DNA from 4 places in the Providencia sp. PROV_01 genome. Region 1 is predicted to be linked to each of the others. Evidence: predicted binding sites of a transcription regulator. Region 1 holds the regulator's gene; each other region holds the start of a gene.

Region 1 (3,201 bases):
ATACGCCAATTTATGGCACCAGCAGACACAATAATACGAATAAAAAAGCATCACGCTTATAGCAAGTGGTGCTTTTTTACCAAAAGCGCTCATTTTACAATCAATTAAACCCAATCATCATTGATGAAGCTATAGCACAAGGGGATTAGCTAGGGTATCATGGCGCGCTGAATTACTGGCACACCCTTTTAGCAGTTATAGACATGGCAAAAGAACAAACGGATCGAACGACACTAGATTTGTTCGCTGAGGAACGAAGGCCTGGGCGACCTAAAACAAGCCCGCTATCACGGGATGAACAACTGAGGATCAACAAACGCAACCAACTGAAACGAGATAAAGTGAAGGGATTGCGCAGAGTTGAATTGAAACTGAACGAAGACGCTGTCGCGGTATTGAATCAGTTAGCTGAAGATAAAAATATAAGCCGTAGTGAATTGATCGAAGAAATTTTGATGTCACAACTTGAACATGTTGATACATCAATACTCAAGTAACGTTATCTTGATAAATCACACAAATTTGACAGACTTAGCAACATTTTTTCGCCAAAATAAGGCGTAATATTCTATCTATTTTCGTTCTAAACGGGCTATAGAAGGCGAATTTTCACCTCTAGCTCTCTTAGAAAAACAAGAGGTTAATCACTTTATGGCAGTCATAGGCATTTTCTTCGGAAGTGACACAGGTAACACAGAAAATATTGCCAAAATGATCCAAGAAAGATTAGGCAAAGATGTAGCAGAAGTTCACGATATCGCGAAATGCAGCAAAGAAGATATTGAAGCTTTTGACATTCTACTTCTTGGTATTCCAACTTGGTATTATGGTGAAGCCCAATGTGACTGGGATGATTTCTTCCCTACTCTCGAAGAGATTGATTTCGAAGGTAAACTTGTCGCCTTATTTGGTTGTGGAGACCAAGAAGACTACGCTGAATATTTCTGTGATGCTATGGGTACGATCCGCGATATTATCGAACCACGTGGTGCTGTTATTGTTGGTCACTGGCCAACAGAAGGTTATCACTTTGAAGTATCCAAAGGCATGGCAGATGACAACCATTTTATTGGTTTAGCTATTGATGAAGATCGTCAACCTGAGCTAACTGATGAACGTGTTGATGCATGGGTAAAACAAATCTCTGAAGAAATGTCTTTAGCTGAAATTTTAGGCTGATAGACTACATAAAGAACCCTTACCCATAGATTACACCACTGTCTTACACAAAATGAACCCCAAAGCCAGTGGCGTAGTCTAAAATAACCGATAAGGTATCCTAATAGGATAGGTTCTCAAGAGATTATCAAAATAATGAGACAATGCATGGTTTCTATTTTTATTTTCCATGCCTATAATTGTAAATCAGTTTAGAAGACAACTGTATTGATGTTAAAAATGTCTCATTATTGTTAAATTTATGATTTAAGATACAGGACAAACCCGCATGACAGACAACAATAAAGCATTGAAAAATGCTGGACTCAAAGTCACTCTTCCAAGATTAAAAATTTTGGAAGTACTTCAAGAGCCTGAGTGCCACCACGTCAGTGCGGAAGATCTCTATAAAAAGCTGATCGATATGGGTGAAGAGATCGGGTTAGCAACTGTATACCGCGTGTTAAACCAGTTTGATGATGCCGGTATCGTAACCCGTCACAACTTCGAGGGGGGTAAATCTGTATTCGAACTAACTCAGCAGCATCACCATGACCATTTAATCTGTTTAGATTGTGGAAAAGTGATTGAGTTTACTGACGAATCCATTGAAACCCGCCAAAAGAATATCGCTGCTCGCCATGGCATTAAACTATCTAACCATAGTTTATATCTATATGGTCATTGCGCAGATGGTGATTGCCGTGACAATGCTGACGCACACGAAGCAAAAGAGTAATAGTATTCAACCATCGTTGATGAAACATCATGGTTAAAAATGCCAAAACCCTGATAATACAATTTTATCGGGGTTTTTTATTTTAAGTATTAATATTCCCTTTTTTACTCGATTAGTGATAATTGCTAGTAAGTAACTTAAACACAATTATTTATCACTGTATTTTAGCAACAATGCAAGATTTTTATAAAAACTATAATAGTTGCAATTCAAATCAAAACCCTTATATTATTTCAGAGATAAATATATTCCGTTATCTAGAATAATACTTTACATATCAAAGTGGTATATAAATAACATCATAGATGATTCCAAACACTTCATACTATTTAAAATTATTTAATTACCTTACTATAATTTCAACTCCAAATTAGAGAGTTAATGATCCAAATGTAGTCATAACGTTAAATCATCATTTAAATGCGTAATTACATTTATTGACTAAACTAATTGAGTACTTTAGTAATTTGTAAGAGATTAACTGATGAAAAAAAACTATCTTTTTCTCAATACAAGTTTTTTCTTCTGGTTTCTTACTTTAATAGGGTGGTTTTTTAGCTATTCGTCTATCACCTTATTTTCGTTTGTATTATCAATACTGTTCTTGATCGTATACTTCAATCAAAAAAAGGTAAGTAAAATGTTCACCAAAAGACAAAACAAGCCCACGCCTACAGCGACGTCCCCTTCTATAAGTAATGAGCCTGAAGTGACTACAAAAATAGAAGAACAAATAACACTGTCAACTCCGACTATTAGTGAAGAAAAATCGAATACGATTATCTCTAGGGACGTTATTTTTGAAGGAAATATTACGTCTAATGAGCAAGTGCATATCTATGGGAAAGTCATTGGAAATATAACAGGAAAAGAAAATACGGTTAAAGTTATGTTAAACGGCCAAGTTACGGGAAATATCACCTGCAAAGAACTGGTGGTTAATGGTCGTATTGAAGGTGAATGCTTATCTGATACTATTTGTATTGAAAATAATGGGGAAATCCACGGTACTATCCATTACAGTAGTTTATCAATTAAAAAAGGGGGAATTTTATCTGGCCAAGCACAAGTTAAAAACCCACCCCATCAATCAGAAAAAGTTACCGTATTAAAAGATAAATTAAAACAAGATACCCTTATACTCAATGAAAGTGTAAATAACGCATCCTTGTAATCAAAAATAAAATAAGGTGAATAAATTCACCTTATTTTTAACTCTTAATATAAGTGTTTATTCTTGTCTTAATATTCCATTCAATATTAAAAATATATGGTAAGCCTTTAGCTATCAGGGCAAATGACTG
Region 2 (3,201 bases), 430 kb from region 1:
CCTGATTCTTTCGCTTTATCTAAATCAAAAAACATTTGATTCGCACGAAATTGCTCATGCTCTGCATCCACACCATAAGTTAACGTTAATTCATCGATAGGTTGGCTATTGAATGTCAGCTTGGTTCCATAAAAATTGGTTTTTTGATCCGATGAGCTGATACTTGTAACATCCTTGCCAGTCAAGGTTGGGAAGGGATAAAACTTTTGTGATTCATCACGATAATAAACTTGAGCAACAAAATCTTGCCCAAACACATCTGCATTTGAATACTGTAAATTGAGCAAATTGCGCTCAGTTCCTGGCAAACGATCAGAGCTTAATTTACTGCTGTTATAAGCTTCACCTTGTCCTTTAACCGCGGAAAAGTCTTTTCCTAAATAGAGGCCGTGTTTACCATCAGACTCACTTTTATAATGCTGATAAACGGCTTGAAGCTGTTGTTTTTCATCGATTTTGATAGTACCTGATGCCATCACGTCAAGACGATCAGAAAATTGCAGCCCTGTTTGGGTATTATCAATATTAATCGCATTGCCTTTGCCATCATACCAACCGCCATAGCGTTGATAAGCAACAGAAATTCGTCCGTGAGCGTTCTCATTACCACCACTTACTGCTGCGGCAACATTTTCATCGTGATCTTTACCATTGTTAAAGCCTGTTTTTCCACCTAATTGCAGAGAAACCTGTTTTTCTTCTTGGCCTTTTTTCGTCACGATATTAATCAAGCCACCACTACTGCCACCGCCGTACATCGCCGTTGCACCTGAAATAACCTCGATATGATTGATATTAAAAGGATCGATGGAATCTAATTGGCGACTATCACTACGAGAAGAGTTAAGGCGTACCCCGTCCACCATCACAATCATTGAACGGCCACGCATATTCATGCCATAGTTTGTCCGCCCTTGGCCACTGACACTCATTCCTGGAATAAGCTGCGCTAAAATATCTTTTAACTCTTTTCCACCTTCAGCTTGCTGTTCAATTTCAGCATTATCAATCACCCATGTGGTTTGCGCCATTTCTGAAACGGTTTTATAACCACGTGTAGCGGATACGGTTATGGATTCTTCTTTTTTATCAGCGGCAAATACGGAGGGGGAAATAAAAGGGAAAAAGCAAGGAGAGATAATAAAAAAATGCTTTATTTTCATTAAATTAAACCTTTACATTATTAGAATTGCTGTTATTGAATCTAAAAAATAAATCACAATGCATGATTAAATTACTATTTATTATTTTATCAAATAATTATTATCAACAGTAACTAAGAATCAAGATAAATATAAGAATTATTATTATTAGCAATATAAAATATAAGGTTATTCAACATAAAAATACAAATCACGCATCCCTGCGTAAGATCTTCCTATAGGTTACTTCACGCTAACGACTGCAATATAATTCAATTTTCCACGATTTTGCCGAAAATGACGGAACATACGCAAAAATTGAGGACGGTTTTCTTTCTTCAATGCATTGCGGATAATCTTTAGCGCACCGAATACACCTTCATCGTAAATTAACCCTTTTGGCGATAATAGCGTCATTGGGCCAGTATGGGATACCACTTGCTGAAAGCCCACTTGTTGGAATAATTCCACCCACTGTGTTTCCGGTAATGGTTGCGCTTTGACATTAATCGCTTGTTGCATTTGAGAAACGACATTTTGGACAGCTTGGGCATCCTTAAATGCAATATCATGGGTTAATAAACATCCGCCTGGCTTTAGTACTCGATAGTACTCCTGCAATAGCTTTGCTTTCGCTTTATCAGCGTACATGGTTAGCATGGCTTCATTAATGACCACATCAAAACTGTTATCCTCAAACGGTAATTTCGATGCATCTGCCATTTGAATTGTCACTAATTCTGTTAACCCTTTATTCGCAACGTTTTTTTGTGCTTGTGCAAGCGCCTGTTTGTCCATATCAATACCTGTAATATGGCAATGAAATTGAGAGGCAATTTCAATAGCTGTGGTTCCCATATTACACGCAACTTCAAGAACTTGGCTGTTCTTATGTAATCCTGATTGGCTAAGTAACCACTCGGTTGCTTCTTTCCCTCCTGGGCGTAGGCGTTTTTTCCCCAAACGAGCTAGAAATTTGTGCCCTGCTTCATGGGCAGTAAATGATTGGTCCATTTGCACCTCCAAGTTAGTGTGTACAAGCCATTTCAGGCTCACGTAACATAACTAACAGCATTTTTGCGGGTTCAAGTGCATCTACCGCATGAGGGATATTAGCCGGCATTCTGACAATTTCCCCAGGTTTAGCCGTCACTGGCTTACCTTCGATGGTGAGTTGTAAACTCCCTTCAACAACCATCACAATGGCGTCAAAAGGGGCGCTGTGTTCAGAGAGCGCTTGGCCTTTATCAAAAGCAAATAAGGTGATATTCCCCCCACCATTTTTCGCTAATACACGGCTTGCAATACCTTGTTCGGTATAATTAATTAACTGATTGATAATCAGCGCTTCTGCGGGTGTTATTGTGTTATTGCTCATCGTTTATATTCCTTAATTTAATCATTTTCATTCAGTTATCTAAATAGCGGAATGACCCCTTGGGTCTGCCGGCCTTGATAGTCTATTGGCGTAATTGCAACAGGTAATTGGTACAGTTGTGTCAGGTTTTCTTCCGTTAAAATTTGTTCAGTTTCACCAAATAAACAGCCGCTACTGTTAAACAGCAATAATGAATAGTCAGCGATATGCAGCGCATGCTGTGGATAATGACTCGTAAATAAGATGGTCATTCCGCGATGTATGGCTAAATCACGTAAAACGCTGAGCACACTGTCTTGGTTGGCAAGATCCAACGCGGATGTCGGTTCATCCAGAATCAAAATTTTTGGTTCACTGGCTAATGCTCTCGCAATCATAACCATTTGTTTTTCCCCTCCACTGAGACAGTTAAAGGGTTGGCCCGCAAAATTACTTATGCCTAAGTATGCTAAACACCGCTCTACAATTTGGTTATCTTTTTCATTGGGTGAGGCATACCACGGCAAGTGACGAATACGCCCGAGACTCACCATGGTGCGAACAGAATAATGAAATAGTGAACCACTAAGCTGTGGAACATAAGCGACGGGGGCATTTAGTGAAATATTGCCAGTGGCTCCTTTTTGTAAACCGAGCAAGAGTTTTAATAAGGTGGTTTTTCCACGGCCATTCGGCCCTAAA
Region 3 (3,201 bases), 540 kb from region 1:
TCGGGGATGCTCACGGCCTAAACACACTTAAACATCAACCGGTTAAAGTGGCTGCAATGGAAGGTCACTGGGAAAACAAACCCGGAGAAGCCACTCCGCTGATCTTGTTTGGTATTCCAAACCAAGAAAAGGAAAAAACAGAATTCGCTATCGAAATCCCTTATTTAGCAAGCCTGATTTTAACACACAGTATTGATAAACAAGTCCCCGCGCTAAAAGAATATGCCCCAGAAGATAGGCCTAACGTGTTTATGGTGTTTTGGTCATTCCGCGTAATGGTCGGGCTTGGCTTATTAATGATAGCGGCTGGAGTTTGGGGTTTATGGCTTCGCTACCGTAAAAACCTTTATGAGTCGAAAACATTCTTACGTTTTATGTTTTTAATGGCACCTTCTGGGCTGATAGCCATCCTTGCAGGTTGGTTTACAACAGAAATTGGCCGCCAGCCATGGGTTGTTTATGGGCTACAACGAACCTCTGATGCGGTCAGTGCACATGGTGAAATGCACATGAGCATCAGTTTAATCGCCTTTTTTGTCGTTTATGGCGGTGTTTTCGGGATTGGCTATATGTACATGATGAAATTAATTCGTAAAGGTATCGCGGAGGACGCAGCTCATGGGCATTGATTTACCTCTCATTTGGTTTGTCATCATCGTATTTAGTATGTTGATGTATATTGTCATGGATGGGTTCGATTTAGGCATTGGGATCCTTTACCCTGCGCTGAAAGACAGCCAAGACCGTGATCTGATGATGAACAGCGTTGCCCCAGTGTGGGATGGCAATGAAACTTGGTTGGTTTTAGGTGGAGCCGCTTTATTTGGTGCTTTTCCTCTCGCTTATGCGATTGTCCTCGATGCCCTGTCAATTCCATTAACTTTCATGTTATTGGCCTTGATTTTCCGTGGTGTTGCCTTTGAGTTTCGCTTTAGAGCGGATGAATCACACCGCCGCCATTGGGATCACGCCTTTATTTGGGGTTCAATTTTTGCCACCTTTGTTCAAGGAGTGGTCGTTGGTGCCTTTATCCAAGGCTTCCATGTAGAAAACCGTGTTTACATGGGGGGGGATTTCGATTGGTTCGCGCCTTTCCCACTATTTTGCGGATTTGGCCTTGTTGTGGCTTATGCACTATTAGCTTGTGGGTGGTTGATCATGAAAACTGAGGGCCACTTACGTAGCACGATGTATCGTGTTCTACGGCCATTAACATTACTGATGTTAGCGGTAATTACGGTGATCAGTCTCTGGACTCCGATGTTAAATGAGGCCGTTTTTGAGCGTTGGTTCTCTCTGCCAAACCTGTTCTTCTTTTTACCTGTTCCGTTACTGGTATTAGGCTGTACTTGGTTGATCCTAAAAAGTGCTAAGCGACAACGATTCGATAGCGTGCCATTCTTAGCGGCTTTAATGTTGATTTTCCTTGGGTTTACTGGCCTAGGTATCAGTATCTGGCCAACGCTCATTCCACCCGCAGTCAGTTTCCGTGATGCCGCTGGCCCATCCGAAAGTTTAGGCTTTATGTTAGTCGGTGCGTTATTCATTATTCCTGTTATTTTGGTTTATACCTATTGGAGTTACTATGTCTTCAGAGGAAAAATTACCCCAGAACAAGGTTACCACTGATAACGTGGCAGCCTCCCCTTGGTGGAAAAAACTCGGTTGGATGGCCATTATCTGGTTCGGAAGTGTATTGGCGCTATTTGCCTTCTCTTCCGTGTTTAAATTGATGATGACCGCAGCCGGAATGAAAGTGAAGTAATCTACCTTTCGATATGCCGTATGCTAAAAATCATACGGCATTTTTATTAAAATCAACAATTCATCACTGTAAATTGCCTCCCTACTGTTGAAAATCTCTCTTTATAAATATCCTCTTCCAATCACTCACTAGCGGTTGCAACTTACAAAGTTATTCATGATAATGATAATAATTACCATATAATAAAATTATCATTAATAAAGGAGATTGTCCGTGGCCACTGAACAACCCGTTGAAAAAAACATCTACCGCCCGGCTCCACCACAGCTCATTCAAGTCAAATCCATTACCGATATCACCCCATCTATTCGCAGCATTACTTTCACCGGTGAAAGACTCAATACATACCCAACTGATTGTGAAGGTGGGCACCTGAAAATATTTTTAGCCCCTGATTTAATCAGCCAGCCCGCACTCCCTATCCTAAGTAAAGAAGGCCGTAGCTGGCCAGAAGACAAACCTCGTCCATTTGTTCGTACCTATACCGTCAGAGCCATCCGCCCTGAAGTTAGCGAGATAGATATTGAATTTGCTATGCATGATGGCGCAACTGGCCCTGCATACCTATTTGCACGTGATGCAAAACCAGGAAATTGGATGGGGATTACCAATCCGGGTGGCCCAGACCCATTATTGCCTGCCAGACAACATTACTTCATGGCCGGTGATTCAAGTTCTCTACCCGCTATTGCCGCATTATTAGAAAAAATGCCAGCAAATGCCCAAGGTAAAGTCGTACTACGGTTAGATAGCCCAAAAGACGTGCGAGAACTGAAAAAACCTGAACACGTTGACGTAATTTGGATCTGTGGTGATATCACCAAAACAGCTGAATTAATTAGCACGTTTAAGTCTTGGGACATTCCAAACAATGATTGCGCTTTTTGGATTGCGGGTGAAGACCAAATTATTCGTGATTTGCGTCGTTATATTCGTCGAGAAAAAGGTTTTGGTCGTGATGATATCTATGCAATTCCTTACTGGCGATATGGTTATGATGAGGAAGGTTATCACCATGAACGCCATGCTGTAATGGACAACCCTGACGACTAACTTCGGTTCAAATAGTTAGCTCGCTTATTGATTATAAACTCTACTAAGCGAGCTCATATCCTGCTCCTATCTGCCTTCATCACGTTTTTAGTCATTATATTCCTCATCAATAAACTAGCTAAAATACTTTTCATTCTTACATTTGTTATGTTATAACATAATGGTTTTTATGGTCGTTATATTCACTACAAAAATAGGAAAACCACTGTGTACAAAATGGCAATTTTAAAAACCAGTCTTTATGTCGCATTAGCTCTCACTAGCTATACAGCAGCTGCTCATGGCTCACATAGTCACTCTCATCCACAATCAGAGAAAGCACTCCAAGCTTCAAAAGGGATTTTTGAAGATGCTGACGTCAAAGATAGGTCTCTTAGCGATTG
Region 4 (3,201 bases), 400 kb from region 1:
TTATCATCGTTGCGAACTTGAATTATTGGCGTTATATTAATTGCGTATATCTCAGGGCGGGGTGAAAGTCCCCACCGGCGGTAAACATGCATCACGCATGAAGCCCGCGAGCGCTTTACCATTTTGTGGTAAAGGTCAGCAGACCCAGTGTGAATCTGGGGCCGACGGTTATAGTCCGGATGGGAGAGAATTAACAGTATCTGCATGTTTGTGCTGTTACGCACAATAGTGTTCTGCATACCTGAATAGGTAAATGCCTGTTGTTGGCTATTTATATATTCACCATTTCTCGTATTCCTAAGACTGCCTTGATTCTGGTAACTAGTTAATAACTATTTAAGAGGTTTTTTACCATGGATCATTCGCTACTTTCTGTATTCGGTAATCCTATCGAGCGTGTTGAAAATGCTATCGAGGCTTTACGCCAAGGTAAGGGTGTTCTTGTTCTTGATGATGAAGATCGTGAGAACGAAGGCGATTTAATTTTTGCTGCAGAAACCATGACCGCGGAACAAATGGCATTTACCATTCGTTATAGCAGTGGGATCGTATGTCTTTGTATCACTGAAGAACGTCGCAAGCAGCTCGAATTACCAATGATGGTGGAAAATAACACCAGCCAAAACCAAACTGGCTTTACGGTAACCATCGAAGCGGCAAAAGGCGTGACTACGGGGGTTTCTGCGGCGGATCGTATCACCACTATTCGTGCTGCTATTGCTGATAATGCAGTTCCTGCTGACCTAAATCACCCTGGCCACGTTTTCCCATTGCGTGGACGTGATGGTGGGGTATTAGCGCGTCGTGGACACACTGAAGCATCTATCGACCTTGCAACTCTAGCGGGTTTCAAACCTGCTGGTGTGTTGTGTGAGTTGACTAATGATGATGGCTCTATGGCTCGCACCCCAGAAGTGGCAGCATTTGGTAAGCAGCATGGTTTGACGGTTGTGACAATTGAAGATTTAGTGCAGTACCGTCTTCAGGTCGAGAAGAAAGCGAGCTGATCCTCATAATATTTTGAGGAAGAGCTCTAGATAGAGATTTTGATAAGTTTAAATATTAATAGGCTAAAATAAGCTAATTTATTTAAATTATTGATAGTACGTTAAGCATATAGAATGTTATTAAGGCCACTGAGTTGCACACCTCGTGGCCTTTTCAATTTTTTTGATGATCATACTCATAATTAGCCCACTGTGTTTTTGACAGGAAAGCGTATGCTGTAGGAAGAAACTAATTGAGTTGGAGTTGAAATCATCATGTCGCTAAATACTTCAGTGGTAAAAAATAAGATCCCTGCCATTTTTATTGGTCATGGTAGCCCCATGAACGCGATTGAGGATAATCCTTATACTCAAACGTGGGAGAAACTCGGTAAAGCTTTACCTCGGCCAAGTGCAATTTTAGTGATTTCAGCCCACTGGTATACGCGTGGAACCGCAGTTACTTCGATGTTAAAACCGAAAACGATTCATGATTTTGGTGGGTTCCCTGAAGCCTTGTACCAAATCGAATATCCTGCCCCTGGTTCTCCTGAATTAGCTCAGCAAGTTGCCTCATTATTAGCCCCTGAGCCAATTTACCTTGATGAACAAGAGTGGGGATTAGACCATGGCACGTGGGAAATTTTGGTACGTATGTATCCAGAAGCCGATATCCCCGTAATCCAATTGAGTATCGATGGTAGCAAGCCTGCTATTTGGCACTATGACCTTGGAAAAAAACTATCCGTTCTAAGGGATGAAGGTGTATTGATTATGGGGAGTGGCAATGTTGTACACAATTTACGAGCGATGAATTGGCAAAATTCCCATGCTGAGCCATACCCGTGGGCAATATCTTTTGAGAAATTTGTGTATGACAATCTGAAAAGCCATGAAACGCCACATCCACTAGCTAGCGGATTGGAACGGGAGGATGGCAAATTGTCGAACCCATCACCAGAACATTACTTGCCTATTTTACCTATTTTAGGCACTTGGGATGGTCAAGAAGAGATTAGTACACCGATTGAAGGAATTGTGTCAGCATCGTTAAGTATGTTGTCTATTCAGGTAGGATAAATTTTTCTGCGATAGCTTTGTTTCATAAAAAAGCCCAAATCATATTGCTATGTTTGGGCTTCATTTTTAGCTTTAAGTATGATTAGTCGATGATCGTATGTGGGTAAAAACGTGATAAATCTTGAGTGATCAATTCTTTATCTTCACGAATACAGATCCCCGCAGGTTGATCATTCACCAACCAGCTTCCGACTAAGGTGTAGTTACCTTCAAATTGTGGAAGTGGGTGGAACTGTTGAATAATCATACCTTCTTCGCCGTATGGGCCATCCGCGGCTGCAATTTCTTTACCGTTTTCGATAATACGGATATTAGCACCTTCGCGAGAGAATAGGGGCTTAATAACGTATTTTTCGAGTTCTGGTTGGGTTTTGCCATCTGCAAAATAAGCAGGCAGTAAATTTGGGTGATCTGGGAACATTTCCCATAACATTGGCAATAAAGCTTTATTAGAAATGATGCTCTTCCATGCAGGTTCTAACCAGCGTACACCAGCATCTTGCAATTTAGTCGAGAAAATTTCTCTTAGCATAAATTCCCACGGATATAGCTTGAACAGGTTACTAATCACCTGATCTTGTGTATCCGAAAATTCACCTTTTTCACCTAGACCAATTTCATCGATATATAAGAATTCAGTGGCAATACCAGCTTCATTTGCACAGTCTTGTAAATATTGAACAGTACCGCGATCTTCTTCTGTGTCACGGCAACAAGACATATGCAACAAACGGAAACCATACTGATCTTTTAATTGCGTAAAGCGCTCGATCAATTGCTCTTGAATGCTATTAAATTGATCGGCGTTTTCAGGGAGTTTTCCTGCTTCAATTTGATCTTCTAGCCAGATCCATTGGAAAAATGCAGACTCATATAATGAGGTTGGAGTATCCGCATTGTTTTCCAATAGCTTAGGTGGGTTAATACCATCGTAAGCGAGGTCAAGCCTGGAATATAAAGAAGGTTGTTCGCTTTTCCATGAACTGCGAACAAATTCCCAGCAATGCTTAGGGATCTGAAAACGTGCAATTAGCTCATCGCTTTCAAGAACACGTTCAACCACTTTTAGGCACATTTGATGCAACTGCTCGGTTGCATCTTCGATTTCTTCAATCTGTGCCATAGTGAATTGGTA

What was found. Region 1 encodes Fur, which represses iron uptake genes when iron is present. Its sites were predicted from a motif close to ATAATAATGAGAACNACTATCAA; they were not measured.
Region 2: a site for Fur is predicted at 1,289-1,311, ahead of ACU696_RS18705 (TonB-dependent siderophore receptor). Genes of this name have one in related genera too.
Region 3: a site for Fur is predicted at 1,922-1,944, ahead of ACU696_RS14040 (siderophore-interacting protein). Genes of this name have one in related genera too.
Region 4: a site for Fur is predicted at 1,171-1,193, ahead of ygiD (4,5-DOPA-extradiol-dioxygenase). Genes of this name have one in related genera too.

The regions. Positions count from the first base shown of each region.
Region 1 covers NZ_JBRFKD010000002.1:3,431,856-3,435,056, forward strand. Annotated here, with positions in the region: gene ACU696_RS16760 (type I secretion system permease/ATPase) at 1-34, shown strand, start outside; gene ybfE (LexA regulated protein) at 204-497, shown strand; gene fldA (flavodoxin FldA) at 652-1,179, shown strand; gene fur (ferric iron uptake transcriptional regulator) at 1,448-1,897, shown strand; gene ACU696_RS16780 (bactofilin family protein) at 2,538-3,071, shown strand.
Region 2 covers NZ_JBRFKD010000002.1:3,865,846-3,869,046, forward strand. Annotated here, with positions in the region: gene ACU696_RS18705 (TonB-dependent siderophore receptor) at 1-1,163, opposite strand, end outside; gene ACU696_RS18710 (class I SAM-dependent methyltransferase) at 1,386-2,156, opposite strand; gene ACU696_RS18715 (cupin domain-containing protein) at 2,170-2,520, opposite strand; gene ACU696_RS18720 (ABC transporter ATP-binding protein) at 2,556-3,201, opposite strand, start outside.
Region 3 covers NZ_JBRFKD010000002.1:2,896,092-2,899,292, forward strand. Annotated here, with positions in the region: gene ACU696_RS14025 (cytochrome ubiquinol oxidase subunit I) at 1-629, shown strand, start outside; gene cydB (cytochrome d ubiquinol oxidase subunit II) at 619-1,629, shown strand; gene ACU696_RS14035 (DUF2474 domain-containing protein) at 1,634-1,765, shown strand; gene ACU696_RS14040 (siderophore-interacting protein) at 1,979-2,818, shown strand; gene zinT (metal-binding protein ZinT) at 3,035-3,201, shown strand, end outside.
Region 4 covers NZ_JBRFKD010000002.1:3,833,653-3,836,853, reverse strand. Annotated here, with positions in the region: FMN riboswitch at 44-195, shown strand; gene ribB (3,4-dihydroxy-2-butanone-4-phosphate synthase) at 354-1,007, shown strand; gene ygiD (4,5-DOPA-extradiol-dioxygenase) at 1,263-2,066, shown strand; gene ACU696_RS18570 (glutathionylspermidine synthase family protein) at 2,149-3,201, opposite strand, start outside.